2 regions of the Glutamicibacter sp. PAEs-4 genome follow, and region 2 is predicted to be linked to the other one. Evidence: riboswitches for the same ligand, from Rfam matches in the RefSeq annotation. Region 2 holds a riboswitch; the other holds the start of a gene.
The links. A riboswitch is a leader RNA that binds a small molecule or an ion and turns the genes downstream of it on or off. The one in region 2 is predicted to bind glycine.
Positions count from the first base shown of each region.

Region 1: another riboswitch for glycine. It lies ahead of gcvP (aminomethyl-transferring glycine dehydrogenase); the one in region 2 lies ahead of cycA (D-serine/D-alanine/glycine transporter).

Region 1 is NZ_CP195017.1:2,717,353-2,725,175, forward strand. It holds gene gcvP (aminomethyl-transferring glycine dehydrogenase) at 1-2,781, opposite strand, end outside; glycine riboswitch at 2,946-3,043, opposite strand; gene ACR9WD_RS12835 (SGNH/GDSL hydrolase family protein) at 3,146-3,934, opposite strand; gene ACR9WD_RS12840 (serine hydrolase domain-containing protein) at 3,970-5,142, opposite strand; gene ACR9WD_RS12845 (APC family permease) at 5,406-6,854, shown strand; gene ACR9WD_RS12850 (RNase H family protein) at 6,923-7,823, opposite strand, start outside.
Region 2 is NZ_CP195017.1:3,094,945-3,102,767, reverse strand. It holds gene ACR9WD_RS14615 (4a-hydroxytetrahydrobiopterin dehydratase) at 1-210, opposite strand, end outside; gene cycA (D-serine/D-alanine/glycine transporter) at 373-1,875, opposite strand; glycine riboswitch at 2,195-2,293, opposite strand; gene puuE (allantoinase PuuE) at 2,716-3,642, shown strand; gene ACR9WD_RS14600 (amidohydrolase) at 4,051-5,280, opposite strand; gene ACR9WD_RS14595 (hypothetical protein) at 5,337-6,011, opposite strand; gene ACR9WD_RS14590 (heavy metal translocating P-type ATPase) at 6,130-7,823, opposite strand, start outside.

The sequences.
Region 1 (7,823 bases), 380 kb from region 2:
GATGCGGCCCACGGTTGGGAAGTACTTATCGAACTTCAGGCTGGCTACCGGGAAGGCTGCCTGCTCCACCGAGTACTTGCGGTCCCAGTTGCTGTTGACCACTGCCGAGACCGTGTGCGGAGCGTTGCGCAGCGGGGATTCCTCGATGCTGTACGCACCGGAGAGCACCTCGTCCATTTCCTGGCGGATGGTGATCATGGCTTCGATGAAGCGCTCGATCTCGGCCAGGTCCTCGGACTCGGTCGGCTCCACCATCAGGGTGCCGGCGACCGGGAAGGACAGGGTTGGCGCGTGGAAGCCGAAGTCGATCAGGCGCTTGGCCACGTCCTCGGCGGTGACCCCGGTCTTGGCGGTCAGTTCGCGCAGGTCCAGGATGCATTCGTGGGCGACCAGGTCCTGGTTGCCGGTGAACAGGATCGGGAAGTGCTCGCCCAGGCGCTTGGCGATGTAGTTCGCGTTCAGGATCGCGTGCTTGGTGGCTTCGGTCAGTCCGTCGCCGCCCATCATCGCGATGTAGGCCCAGGAGATCGGCAGCACGCCGGCCGAGCCGAAGGCGGTTGCCACGACCGGCACGCCGTCGCGCTCCGAGTAGGTGCCCGAGGCGTCGCCTGGCAGGAACGGCAGCAGGTGCTCGCCCACGCCGATCGGGCCAACGCCCGGACCGCCGCCGCCGTGCGGGATGCAGAAGGTCTTGTGCAGGTTCAGGTGCGACACGTCGCCGCCGAACTTGCCCGGCTGGGCCAGGCCCACCATGGCGTTCATGTTCGCGCCGTCGATGTACACCTGGCCGCCGGCGGCGTGGACCTTGTCGCAGACCTCGCGCACGTCGGCGTCGTAGACACCGTGCGTGGATGGGTAGGTGATCATGATGGCGGCAAGGACGTCCTTGTTGGCCTCGATCTTGGCATCCAGGTCATTGGCGTCGATGGTGCCATCGGCCGCGGTCTTCACGACGACCACGCGCATGCCTGCCAGCACCGCCGAAGCGGCATTGGTGCCGTGTGCCGATGCAGGGATCAGGCACAGGTCGCGCTGGCTTTCGCCGCGCGAACGGTGGTAGTCCGAGATGGCCAGAAGGCCGGCGTACTCGCCCTGCGAGCCGGCGTTCGGCTGGATGGAGACGCCTGCGTAGCCGGTGATGGCGGTCAGGCGGCCTTCCAGGTCGGTGATCAGCTCGCGCCAGCCGGCGGTCTGCGCGGCAGGTGCGTAGGGGTGGATGGACGCGAATTCAGGCCAGGTGATGGATTCCATCTCGGCGGCCGAGTTCAGCTTCATGGTGCACGAGCCCAGCGGGATCATGGTGCGGTCCAGCGCCAGGTCGCGATCCGAGAGGCGGCGCAGGTAGCGCATCATCTGGGTCTCGGAGGAGATCGAGTTGAAGATCGGGTGGGTCATGAAGTCGCTGGTGCGCACCATGGCCTCGGGCAGCTCGAAGCCTTCCGGAGCCGAGAGCTGCACGCCGAAGACCTCAAGCAGGGTCTTGACCACTGCGGAGGTGGTGGTTTCGTCGGTGGAGATGCCCACCTGGGTTTCGCCCACCTTGCGCAGGTTGATGCCTGCCTCGACGGCCTTGGAAATGATGGCATCGGCGTTCTCGACGTTCACCACAACGGTGTCGAAGAAGGTATCCGAGGCCAGGGTGAAGCCGCCTGCGACCAGCGAGCTGGCGATCACGCGGGCGTGGTTGTTGGCACGGGTTGCGATCTGCTTCAGCCCGGCCGGGCCGTGGTAGACGGCGTACATCGATGCGCAGATGGCCAGCAGGGCCTGCGCGGTGCAGATGTTGGAAGTGGCCTTCTCGCGGCGGATGTGCTGCTCGCGGGTCTGCAGCGCCAGGCGGTAGGCGGGAACGCCAGCGTCATCGGCCGAGACGCCCACCAGGCGGCCTGGCATCGAGCGGGTCAGGCCATCGGCAACAGCCATGTAGGCTGCGTGCGGTCCGCCGAAGAACAGCGGCACGCCGAAGCGCTGGGTGTTGCCCACGGCGATGTCGGCGCCCTGCTCGCCCGGAGGGGTGATCATGGTCAGCGACAGCAGGTCGGCGATCACGGTCACCATGGCGCCGGCTTCCTTGGCGGCGGCGATGATCGAGGCGTGGTCGGCGATCGAGCCGTCATTGCCCGGCTGCTGCAGCACGATGCCGGAAATGTCGCCCTCGGGCAGGCCTGCGGAGAGGTCGGCGACCTCGATCTCGAAGCCCAGCGCGTCGGCGCGGCCCTGCACGACCTTCAAAGTCTGCGGGAAGATGTTGGAGTCCAGGACGGTCTTGCCCTTGGCCTTCTTCTTGTTGGCACGGCGCATCATCAGCACTGCTTCGGCGGCGGCCGAGGATTCGTCCAGCAGCGAAGCGTTGGCGATCGGCAGGCCGGTCAGGTCCATGACCATGGTCTGGAAGTTCAGCAGGGCTTCGAGGCGGCCCTGGGAGATTTCTGGCTGGTACGGGGTGTAGGCGGTGTACCAGGCAGGGTTTTCCACGATGTTGCGGCGGATTACGGCTGGGGTGATGGTGTCGTAGAAGCCCTGGCCGATCATCTGGGTCTTCATGACGTTCTTCGAGGCAAGCGCACGCAGGTGGGCCAAGGCTTCGGTTTCGCTCAGCGCATCAGGGATATCCAGTGCGGAGTCCTGGCGGATATCTGCCGGAACGGCGGTGTCGATCAGTGCTTCCAGGCTGTCGTAGCCCAGGCTCTGAAGCATGGTGGCAACGTCGGAAGGACGCGGGCCGATATGGCGGGAGACGAATTCAGTATTCGCTGGTGCCGAAGTCTGCGTGATGGTCATGGTGCGGGTATCTCCATGGGATCTGTCTTGGCGCATGCCAAAGGAAGGTCTTTTTACCTCCCCATCCCTGTTGCATAACCTGAGAGTTTTACGCATCCAGCAAACCAAGCCGGGTACTTGCACCTTCGGTGAACCGGAACGGGCCGGTTTCTTTCCAGAGTTGCCTCATGATGGCGGTACGGGTGCCTGAGAGTTTCCTGGGGAGGAATTGCTCCTACGGCGCCCGTCCATGGTGTGAACGGGACTCTCCCGCCATCCGTCTATGGCGTGTGCTGCCGGCCGGAGGCCTGCAGCACACCACCATGTTACCCGCCTCGCCCCCAACGTCAAACAGGAACGGTGGCAGGAAAAGTCATAAACGCGTTCAGTTTGCGCCTGCAGTTAAACGGATGTAATCGGGATACTTCGCTGATAAGGAATCTCCCGACGAGGTGCCGGTGAGCCGTCGCTTGATCCACGGAGCCAAATGCTCCCTGGCCCAGCCCAATTCCTGCTTCAGTTTCTCGCCGCGCGAGTTCACCGCCAGCTCCGGCAGCGACGGCTGCTGGATCTTCGCAGACCAGTTCTCCTTGGTGATCTGCCCGGCGCCGAGCACGTCCAGGACCTTGGAAGCCATCAGCGTGTGGCCCAGCTCGTTCATGTGCAGCCGGTCCGGCGCCCAGTAGCGCAGGTCAGAGAATTCGCGCCATCGCCAGTAGTCGGCGATCAGCGCACCGTATTCGTCCGCGATTTCGCGGACCTTCTCGTTGTAGATGGCAGTGCGCGGACGGGTCTTGGAGAACAGCGGCGAGTCCACGGTGTCGAAACCGGTGAACAGCAGCACCGTGCTTCCGGCTTCGGAAAAGCGGCGCACCATGCCGGCATAGCCGCGCATCAGCGCATCCAGGTCGGCCTTGGGCCGCAGGATGTCGTTGCCGCCGGCGTAGATGGAGACCAGATCCGGGGCCAACGCAAGGGCCTGGTCCAGCTGCTGGTTGATCACCTGGCCGATCTTCTTGCCGCGCACGGCCAGATTGGCGTATTCCCATTCCCCTTCGGCGCAGAGCACCTCGGCCACCCGGTCCGCCCAGCCGCGCACCTGGTTAGGGCGGACCGGATCCGCGTCGCCAACGCCTTCGGTGAACGAGTCACCCAGTGCCACAAACTTCTTCACTTCGCTCCTGCTTCGTTCCTTGCCCGGTGGGGCGGCTATGCGTTGTTGCCGGCAGCCTGGGCCGCCATGTTCTTCTGCATGATCAGCTGGCGCGCCAGCTGGCTGAGCTTCACCCCGGTGGAGGTCTCCTTGAGACCTTCATTGCGCGAGGGGATGAATCCGAAGCCCAGCTGGTGGGCCGGATCGGCGAAGGCCAGCGAGGAGTTCGCACCGTCATGGCCGTAGGCGAAAATCGAGCCGTAATTGTTGCGCGCGGTGGCCTTCATGAATCCCAGGGCGAAGGCCTGCAGCAGTCCATTGGTCCGGTCATGGCCGTAGACCAGTTCGGTGGATACCTGGGACCAGGTGTCGGCGGAAAGGAAACCACGCGTGGTTCCCAGTGCCGGAACTGCACCGAAGGAGGCGGCATAGATGGCGGCCAGGCCCTGGGCGTTGGCCACCGCTCCCATGGATGCCGGGCCCAGTTCGCGCACCTGCGGCGCATTGGCCAGTTCGTGCCAGTTGTAGACCGGGCCAGTTTCCAGCGCGAACCCGGAGGCCGAATTCACCGCCAGTCCGGCCGGGGAAAACGGGTCGAAGAATTCGGTGGCAGCTTCGGCTGCTGGCAGCACATCGCGGTAGCGCGATTCCAGCGCTGGGTCCTGGCCGATGTAGGCCTCGGCGCCCAGCGGCTTGCGGATGCGCCCCTCGAAGACCTCCTTGAGCTCCTTGCCGGTGACCCGGCGGACCAGTTCTTCCATGAGCACGCCCATGGTGATCGCGTGGTAGCCGACGATATTCTGCCCCAGCGGCCAGACACTGGGCATGGAAGCGAGCACCTTGGCGTACTCGGCGGAGTCCAGGAGGATCTTGCTGGGCACGCCCCCGGGAACGCCCAGCACGCCGGCCTGGTGGCTGAGCACCTCGCCGACGGTGAGCCTGGATTTCCCGTTCTCGCCGAATTCAGGCCAGTAGGTGGCCATGGGCGCATTCGGATCAATCAGGCCATCTTGCACGAGCAGTGCCACGACCAGCGCGCCCAGGCCCTTGGTACAGGAGAAAACACAGGTCAACGCGTCGCCCGAGAGGTGCTCTCCGACGGTGTGGCTGAGCACCAGTTCTCCGCGGTGGTATACGGCCAGCTGCGCCGAGTAGCCTTCTTCCTCAGCGGCACGCGCTTCCAAAGCCTGGGCCAGGGGCGCGAAATCCTCAGTGATCACCGATTGCATCTAAATCCTTAAAGTGCTTGTTCCTCAACAACCAACCCTAACCGCAGTGCTCCCATTTCCCGAAGGTTCCACATGCTGTCCACCACCCAGCATATAGGTAGGTCAGCTCACACCTTTGAAGCGATTAAGCCACTCGCCGACGTAATAATGCCGTTCGTCCCGCGATTCTGCGAGCCAGCTCAGAGCCCGGTTTGCCCACTTCATGCGCTGACCCTAAAGTTGTAACGTTTGCCTACAAATTTGAAGGAGATGATCTCGATCGCATGACTGTGAACAGTGACACGGCCGTTACCGACGGCAAAGAAACAGAACTCCACCGGGTGATTGGCCCGAAGCTGCTGCTATTCCTCATCATGGGCGATATCATCGGCGCCGGCATTTTCGCAATTACCGGCAAGGTTGCCGGCCAGGTGGGTGGAGCCGCGTGGCTGCCGTTCCTGATCGCCTTCGCGATCGCGACCCTCACCGCCTTCAGCTACCTCGAACTGGTCACCAAGTACCCGCACGCAGCAGGTGCCGCCCTGTACATCCACAAGGCGTTCGGCATCCACTTCGTGACCTTCCTGGTGGCCTTCACCGTTGCCTGCTCCGGCATTACCAGCGCCGCTACCTCGGCCACCCTGGTCGGGCGGAACCTGCTGATTGGCATCGGCCAGTTCGTCGAGGGCGTGCCCAACACGCCTGAAGCGGGCATGTGGGCGGCTATTGCGGTGATCGTCATCCTCGCGATCATCAACTTCCGCGGCGTCGGCGAGAGCGTGAAGTTCAACCTCTTCCTGACCGTCGTGTCGCTGGCCATCATGGCCGCGATCATCGGCATCGGCTTCGCCGTGATCGCTTCGGGCCACGGAGACATCTCCCGCCTGGTGGTCTTCGAGACCCCGACCGACCGCAGCGTCTTCGCCGCCGTGACCATGGGCACCGCCATTGCATTCTTCGCCATGGTGGGCTTCGAGGACTCGGTGAACCTGGTGGAGGAAACCAAGAACCCGAAGAAGGACTTCCCGAAGATCATGCTCATCGGCCTGGGCATCTGCGCAGTGATCTACATGCTGGTGGCCGTCACCGTCATCATGGTGATCCCCACCGGTGACCTGCTGAATCCGAAGAACCCGGATGCCGGCATCCTGCTGGATGTGGTGCGCATTGGCCTGCCGAATCTGCCGGTGGACGCGATCTTCCCGTTCCTGACCGTCTTCGCGGTGGTCAACACGGCGCTGATGAACATGCTGATGGCCAGCCGGCTGCTCTACGGCATGGCCCGCCAGGGCGTGCTTCCGCAGTTCCTGGGCAAGGTGCACTCGACCCGGCGCTCCCCATGGGTTGCGATCCTGTTCAGCACCGCGCTGGCCATCGCACTGGTTGCCTACGTGAACCTGGATACCGGCAGCAGCATCGTCGGCTCGCTGGGCGGCACCACCGCACTGCTGCTGCTGTGCGTATTCGCCGTCGTGAACGTCGCCCTGCTGGTGCTGCGCCGCGACAAGCCGGAGCCCGGCGCGTTCCGCGCGCCAACGATCATCCCGATCCTCGGCGTGGTCTTCTGCCTGTTCCTTGCCGGCCCTTGGGCTCGTTCCCGCGAGGACTGGGTACAGTACGAGATTGCCGGCCTGCTGCTGGTGATCGGCATCGTGCTGTGGGCAGTCACCTGGCTGATCAACCGGATCAATTACAAGAAGGGCGTCATTGAAACCCGCCCGGGCCAGTACTGATCCCTAGCTCTTAATGCAGCGATGCCCGCCGATTGATTCGGCGGGCATTGCTGCGTTAAGCGCGTTTTCTACGCCGCCTGCTCAACGGTTTCCTGGCGGAAACGAAGCTTCAGGCCGCGTTCGGTGCGTTGCCACCACGACGAGACCACGAGCACCGGGGAATCCGCGGGCTTCATGCGGTAGGCGAGCAGCACCATCTGCGCATCCACTTCGCGCGCCGCAAGCACCTGCACCGCACCGGTGCTTGGCAGTGCCACCCCGGATTCCAGCATGGATCGGACCGTGGCCACGTCCAGCAGGCCCCCATGCCGGGTCACTTCCTGATAGCCGGGGTGCAGGAAGTCGTTCAGCTCGGCGAAGCTGGCGCGGATCTGCGGGTCGAGAAAACCCTGCTCCAGCTCATAGGCGGCGGCCGCGATGTCCATGCCGGGTTCTGGCGTGGCAGCGGTTTCTTCCGCCGGTGCTGGTGCCGCCTCCGTCTCAGCCGGAGAGCCGGACGAGGCTGATCCACCGGCAGTGTAGCCGGGTCCAGCCTCTACTGCCGTGCCCTGCTGGTGCGCGGTGGCAGCCGCGCGGGCATGTCCGTCTGCTGCCTCGTTCAGCTCATGGCCGGCATGGCCCTTGACCCATTCAAAAGTGTATTTGCGCCCGGAAATGGCCTGATCCAGTTCCTTGAGGATGTCCTGGTTCAGTACCGGTTTGCCGTCGGCCTTCTTCCAGCCCTTTTTCTTCCACCCTGGCATCCATTTGCTGATGCAGTTGATCGCGTACTGCGAGTCGCACAGGATCTTCAGTTCTTCGTCTGGCAGGTGCTCGGTAGCCCGGAAGAGCTCGAGCACCGCCTGGAGCTCGCCCATGTTGTTGGTTCCGTGGTCCCAACCGCCAGCGGCCCAGTTGTCCTGGTCCACGTACCAGGCCCAACCTGCTGGTCCGGGATTCCCTAGGGCTGATCCATCCGCCGCTGCAATG
Region 2 (7,823 bases):
CAGCTCCACGGTGGTGATCCGCCAATCCAGATGCGGGTGCCGGTTGTCCTGCTCGGCACGCAAGCCCACCTGGACTATGAACTGCAGGGCAGTGCTGGCGGAATCGAAGCGGTAGGCGGCGCGCAGCCCCAAGTCATCACGCATCCAGTCGGGCAAGTCCGCCGGCACCTGGCCGGATTCGATGCGCGGCAATGGACCCGTTGATGTCATGGTTCTTTCCTCCCTGCGGCAGCTGGTCGAAGGTGGCCAGCGCTTGCTGGCTGAACCAATGATGGCATCAATCCTGCAAGCCTCAATAGCGATCCCAGCGAGCACGCAGAAAGGCCCCGGCAAGATGCCGGGGCCTGGACTGCGCAGCCGGTGCGTGCAGTGCTACTGGTGCACGTTTTCGTTGGCCCGCGGGGCAGCTTCCTGCTCGTGATTGGCGAAAGACTTCGCGTCACGGTAGGCGGCCGCTTCGTAGCGTTCATGCGCCACCTTGGCCAGGTGCGCGGCGCGCAGCTCCTGGTGCTGCGGGTTGCGGCGGATGTACAGGTAGCCGGCGCCCAGGACCAGGAACCAGGCCGGGGTGATCAGCAGGGCGGTGAAGGTATCGGCCTGGGTGGTCAGCGCCCAGATGATGAAGCCGAAGAAGCCGAGCACCACATACGGCATGAGAACTCCGCCTGGCACCTTGAACTTCGAGGCATCGTGCAGGTGCGGGCGGCGGGCCCGGAAGACCAGGTAGCTGAGCAGGATGATGGTCCACACGAACATGAAGCACAGGGCCGAGACGGTGGTGACCAAGGTGAAGGCGCCCATCACCGAGTCGCCGCTGTAGAGCAGGGCGACGCCGGCCAGCAGGAACATGCAGGAGAACATCAGCGCGTTCTTCGGGACCTTGCGTCCGGAGAGCTTGGCGAAGCTCTTCGGGGCATCGCCTTCCATGGACAGGCCGCGCAGCATCCGCGAGGTGGAGTAGATGCCGGAGTTGGCGCTGGAGGTGGCGGAGGTGAGCACCACGAAGTTGATGATGCCCGCGGCGCCGGCCAGGCCGGCCAGGGCGAACATGCCCACGAATGGGGAGTTCTCGGCGGAGAACAGGTTCCACGGCTCGACCATCATCAGGATCAGCAGGGCGCCGACATAGAAGAACAGGATGCGCACGGGAATCGAGTTGATCGCCTTGGGCAGCGTCTTTTCCGGGACCTTGGTTTCGGCTGCGGTGGTGCCCACCAGCTCGATGCCCACGAAGGCGAACACGGCGATCTGGAAGCCGGCGACGAAGCCCATGAAGCCGGTGGGGAACATGCCGCCGTGCGCCCACAGGTTGGCGAAGGAGGAAGTCGTGCCGTCGTGCTGGAAACCGGTGATGATCATGACCAGGCCGACCACGATCAGCGCGCCGATGGCCACGATCTTGATCAGCGCGAACCAGAATTCGGTTTCGCCGAAGGCCTTCACGGTGGCCAGATTCAGCACCAGCAGCAGTGCGATGCATGCCAGGGCCGGGATCCACAATGGGAGGTCGCCCCACCAGAAGGCGACATAGTGGGCGATGGCCACCACATCGGCGATGCCGGTGACTACCCAGCAGAACCAGTAGGTCCAGCCGGTGAAGAAGGCGGCCCAGGGACCGAGCAGATCGCCGGCGAAATCGGCGAAAGTCTTGTATTCGAGGTTGCTCAGCAGCAGCTCGCCCATGGCGCGCATGACGAAGAAGAGCATGAAGCCGATGATCATGTAGACGAAGATGACCGACGGGCCGGCGACCGAAATGGTCTTGCCGGAGCCCATGAACAGGCCCGTGCCGATCGCGCCGCCAATGGCGATCAGCTGGATGTGTCGATTGGAGAGCCCGCGCTCGAGAGTGGGGCCAGAACTGGTGGGACTCATGCTGGTTGCCTTCCAGGAGTGTGGAGTGGCGCCCCGAAGCTGATCTGCCTCCAAGCCGGGTTGGCTTGGAGCGCAGTCTCGCTTCGATGAACACTTCCGTTTCGGAGCAGTCCAGCGGGCTTGCCCGGCACGCTGCGCAAAGAGCAGGGACCAGGCCAGCCACGGGGAGTACCTCGAATCCGGTGCGCTCGGTGCGGCACTGTTCTTGGTCCCTCCCCAATCTGTATGTCGACCTGAGAGTTTTCACTTCGGCCCGATTACTGGGCGAAGCTTGCTCCTTCGGTGAGTGCGGCCGTGCCGCACTGCTTTCCAGATTTGCCTAGTCGTGGCGGTACGGGTGCCTGAGAGTTTCCCGGGGAGGAAATTGCTCCTACGGCGCCCGCCCATGGTGTGGGCGGGTCTCTCCCGCCACGCATCAGCGGCATATGTGGTGATTGCCATCACAGTATGCGCAGAAACCTCAACGTGGTGCAAGTCGCATTTTCACATTTTGGGCCGACGGCAACCGCGCAACCCCCGGGAACAAGAGATCACCTGCCGGAAATCAAGGATTTCTTGCTTCGTAACGAATAGCGGGCTTTCCCATGGTGCGTGCATCGGGGCCAAGGCGGTGTTGCTGCCATAGGCACGCGACTGCCGATCCAGCAGAGGGCGAGGCCGGGGTGCTTCGGGTTGGGGAGACGCTTCACAATTCACCCTCTGCGGCAGGGTGTGGCAGGATGCACAATACAAACTTCCAGTCCGGGGCCAGTCCGGTCTTCCTGCAGCGCGAGAAGCACTGCATCATCATGTATTTCCGAGCCTGCCATGCGTGCGGAGTGAACAAAGAAGGGACCATCCATGGGCGAATCTGAGCAAAAGAACGGCAATCGCGACTTCGTGGGCTACGGCCGCAAGAGCATTGACCCGCAGTGGCCCGCAGGTGCCAAGGTTGCGGTGCAATTCGTGGTCAACTACGAAGAAGGCGGCGAAAGCTGCGTTCTTGACGGAGACCCCGCTTCCGAGCATCTGCTCTCCGAAATCGTCGGTGCCGCGCCGTGGCCAGGACAGCGCAACCAGAATATGGAATCGCTCTACGAGTACGGCTCGCGCGCCGGATTCTGGCGCCTGCATCGCGAATTCACCGAGCGGAACCTTCCGGTTACCGTCTTCGGAGTGGCTGCCGCAATGGCACGCAATCCCGAAGCCGTGCAGGCCATGAACGAGGCCGGATGGGAAATTGCCAGCCACGGCTACCGTTGGCTGGAATACAAGGATTTCGATAAGGAAGAGGAACGCCGCCACATCCATGACGCGGTGAAGGTTCACACCGAAACGGCCGGTGAACGACCCTATGGCATGTACCAGGGCAAGCCTTCGGACAACACCTTGGAACTGGTCATGGAAGAAGGCGGATTCCTCTATTCGGCCGACAGCTATGCAGACGATTTGCCTTATTGGACCCAGACGAAGGAAGGCAAGCCGTTCCTGATCGTTCCTTACACCCTGGATGCCAATGACATGCGCTTCGCGACGCCGCAGGGATTCAACTCCGGTGACCAATTCTTCACCTACCTCAAGGATGCCTTCGATACCCTGTATCGCGAAGGCCAGGAAGGCTCGCCGAAGATGATGAGCATCGGATTGCACTGCCGCTTGGTGGGCAAGCCGGGCCGCATCGCCAGCCTGCGCCGCTTCCTGGACTACATTTCCGGGTTCGAGGACATCTGGGTAGCCCGCCGCGTGGATATTGCCAAGCACTGGTACGAGAACCATCTGCCGATGTAGTCGCCAAAGTAGGCAAGCACGGCCCTGCGGCGTCCAGGCGGCAGCGGTGCCGTGCTTGCCTGCCCGGCGGGCCACCAGCGGGGCGGTTGTCCCAAGCACGAGATCGTCTAGTGCCGAGCGTTCTTCGTGATCCATGGATCACGCCCGGTGGCATTCAGCAGGCTTGCCGGTCGCTTCGCCACCTCGTGACTCCGCCCCGCCAGGGAATCCCGGTACGCCAAACGAGGAGCCCAACTGGAACCAAGAAGGCCGAAGGCGCACCAATTCCTGCAGTTCGCGGCAACCAGCCCGATGGATGCCGACGGCTTCACCAGCCAATGCGAAGTGGTGGACTCCGTCGCGGCCCCGATCCCTGTCGGCTCCAAGGCCAGCGCCAGGATGGCCCCCGGGGCAAGTGGCAGTCCTTGTTCACTGCTGGCCAACCTTTGAGTACAGGGCACGCACGGCGGCCCGCACACCGGTGGCCAGCGTTGGATCGGTGATCGGGGCGAAGAACGGCGAGTGGTTGGCCGGGGGAGCCCCGGCGGCCAGGGTTTCGGCGCTGTTGCCGCCGAAGAACCAGAACACGCTCGGCACCCCGATCGCTGATGCCAGCGCGCCGAAATCCTCGCTGCCCATCACCGGAGTGCCTTGCACGACCTTCTCTGCACCGAATTCCCCGCGGAACTGCTCGGCGAGCTTCCCGGCTTCCTCCGGGTCGTTGTACAAGGGCGGGAAATTGGAGATGTCCTCGATGACCGGCTTCGGTGCTCCCGAGGCCAGTGCCTCGTGAGCAATGATCCGGCGCAGGGAATCCAGGACGGTGCGGCGCACCTTGGGATCGAAGGTGCGCACATTGATCGTGAAGACCGCGCGATCGGGAATCACATTCTCCTTCAGCCCCGCATTGAAGGAGCCGATGGTGAGCACAGCTGCCGACTGCGGGGCCACCTGGCGGGAAACAACGGTCTGCAAGCGCATCACCATGGCGGCTCCCAGCACGATCGGGTCAATTGAATGCTCCGGCATCGAGCCGTGCGAGCCCTGGCCCATCACCGTCACCCGGAAGGAATCAGCGGTGGTCATCGCCGCCCCACCCATCAGGGTGACGGTGCCCGCCAGCCCGCCCATGACATGCTGGCCGTAGACCACCTCGGGCTTGGGCGCCTTGTCCCACAATCCGTCCTCCACCATGGCCTTGGCCCCGGCAGCGGTTTCCTCGCCCGGCTGCAGGATGAAGACCAGCGTGCCCGCCCACGCATCGGTTCCCCGGGCAAACAGCTCGGCGGTTGCCAGCGCCACGGCCATGTGCGAGTCGTGGCCGCAGGCATGCATCACCGGCACCTCGGTGCCATCCTCCAGCACACCGGTAGCTTCGCTGGCATAGTCCAGGCCGGTGTCCTCGAGCACCGGCAGCCCGTCGGTATCGGCCCTGAAGGCCACCACAGGGCCTGGCCCGTTGCGCAGCACCCCCACCACTCCGGTGCCGCCGCAGCGGAAGACCTCCAATCCCGCGTCGCCCAGCCTGCGGGCCAGGAAATCCGCGGTGCGGTGCTCCTGCATGGACAGTTCGGGATGGGCATGCAGATGCTTGTAGGTGCTGATCAGCTCTGCCGCGGATGCGGCGGTGAGCTGCAAGGATGCTGGGATGCGGGTCATTTCCGGTGCTGGCCTTCCAGTCGATGCGGTGGCGGGGTAGTTGGCGGCATCCGGTCCTAGTAGACCGGGCCCTCGGGCGGATTGCCGTGCTCATCGGGTTCCCGGGCCGCGGCGATGGCCCGCTTGTCGCGCAGGAACCAGGCGATGACCGCCGAGCCGATAACCGCGATGGCGGTGGAGAACAAGCCCATCTGCGGGGAGAGCGGAACCAGCCCGAAGACCACGATCAGCGAGACCACCAGCGCAATGATGGCCGCGCGCGGGGCCTTCTGGCTGACGATGGCCTGCACGACGACAGCACCCATGACGGTGGGCAGGATATAGGTCTGAACGGTGGTGATCAGGCCGGTGGGAATGACGCTGACCAGCCAGGTGCCCATCAGCCCGACGAAGATGAACAGCGAGGCCAAGTGCACTGCGGCCGCGCCGCAGATCGCCGCCACCGAAGCCAGCTCGCCCTTGCGCGTGCCCGGTTTCACCCCGATGGTGGACTGGGCGATCATCGGCGCCGGCAGCAGCTTGTTGGAGATGTTGCCGATCATGAACGCCTGGTACATCGAGGAGGCGCCGAGGATCGGGAAGTAGGTCAGCGGTTCGACGATCCAGATGACTCCGAAGACCGCGGCCAGTGCGCCGAAGGCTGCGAGGATGCCGGAGAGCGGGATGTCCAGTCCCGAGAAGAAGACCAGATAGGCGGGGGCCGCGAGCGAAAAGGCCAGGCCGATGAGCATGGTGATCCGTCCCCAGCGGGAGGTGGTCCGGTTGGAATGGCTAGGGGATTGCAGAACGCATGGGGCGTGCCGCGCAATTTCTTGCGCGGCACGCCCCATGAGTTGTACCTAGTTCCTGCTATTGCTTTCCGAAACGGCGCAGCCGCAGCGAGTTCAGCACCACCAGCACGGAGCTGGCGGCCATGGCGGCTCCGGCGATCATCGGGTTCAGCAGGCCCAGGGCCGCCACCGGGATGCCGGCGGTGTTGTAGGCGAAGGCCCAGAACAGGTTCATCTTGATCGTGGACAGGGTCTTGGCCGACAGGTCGATTGCCTGTGTCACCTGGTGCAGGTCATTGCCCATCAAGGTAATGTCGGCTGCCTCGATGGCCACGTCGGTGCCCGAGCCCATCGCGATGCCCAGGTCCGCTTGGGCCAGTGCCGGCGCATCGTTCACGCCGTCGCCCACCATGGCCACGACCTTGCCCTGCTCCTGCAGCGTGCTGATCGCTTTGGCCTTGTCGGCAGGGAAGACGCCGGCGAAGACATCTTCTTCCTTGATGCCAACCTGCCCGGCCACCTCGGCGGCCACCGACTTGTTGTCGCCGGTCAGCAGCACGACGCGCAGGCCGCGTTCCTGCAGTTCGGCAATGGCCTTCGCGGAGCTGTCCTTGATCTTGTCTGCCACAGAGATCACTGCCTGGAACTGCTGGTCCACCGCGACCAGGATGGCGGTCGCGCCGGCCTGTTCGGCCTCGTGGAGCATCTGCCGGGCGGATTCGTCCAGCATGACGCCCTGGGATTCGAGCCATGAGGGGCGCCCGACGACCACCAGCTGGGTGCCTACGGTGCCCTTCACGCCGCCGCCTGGCTCCGCATGGAAGCCGGTGACCTCGGCCAGCGGGGCCTGGGCGGACGCCGCGGCGGCGATGGCCTGGGCGATGGGGTGCTCGGAGTGGTGCTCCACGGCTCCGGCCAGCGCCAGTGCGGTGGCCTCGTCGACGCCATCGACGGTGCGGGTTCCGGTGTGCGCCATGACGCCGGTGGTGACGGTGCCGGTCTTGTCCAGCACGATGGTGTCCAGCTTGCGGGTGTCTTCCAGAACCTGGGGTCCGCGGATCAGGATGCCCATTTGGGCGCCGCGGCCGGTGCCGACCAGCAGGCCGATCGGGGTGGCCAGGCCCAGGGCGCAGGGGCAGGCGATGACCAGCACGGCGACGGCTGCGACGAAGGCCGCGTAGGTATCACCGGTGACCAGCCACCAGGTGAGGAAGGTGAGCACGGCGATGCCCAGCACGATCGGCACGAAGACCGCCGAGATGCGGTCAGCCAGCCGTGCGATCGGGGCCTTGCCGGACTGGGCTTCCGAAACCAGCCGGCCCATCTGGGCCAGCGTGGTGTCCGAACCGACGCGGGTGGCCTCGACGACCAGCCGCCCGGAGGTGTTCAGCGTCGCACCGGTGACGTTGGTTCCGGGCTGTGCCTTCTGCGGCACCGATTCGCCGGTGATCAGCGAGGTGTCGATGGCGCTGGTGCCGGAGATGACCACGCCGTCGGTGGCGACCTTCTCACCCGGACGCACCACGAAGTGCTCCCCGATGCGCACCTGGTCGGCCGGGATCTTCACTTCCTGGCCCTCGCGCAGCACGGTGGCGTGCTTGGCGCCCAGGTTCAGCAGCGACTTGAGCGCATCGGAGGCCGAGGACTTGGCTCGGTGCTCAAGATAGCGCCCGAGCAGCAGCAGTGTGGCCACCACGCCTGCGGTCTCGAAGTACAGCTGGTGCTCGCTCATGGCCATGCCGGTATGGGCGGTCATCTGCGGATCGAGGAACA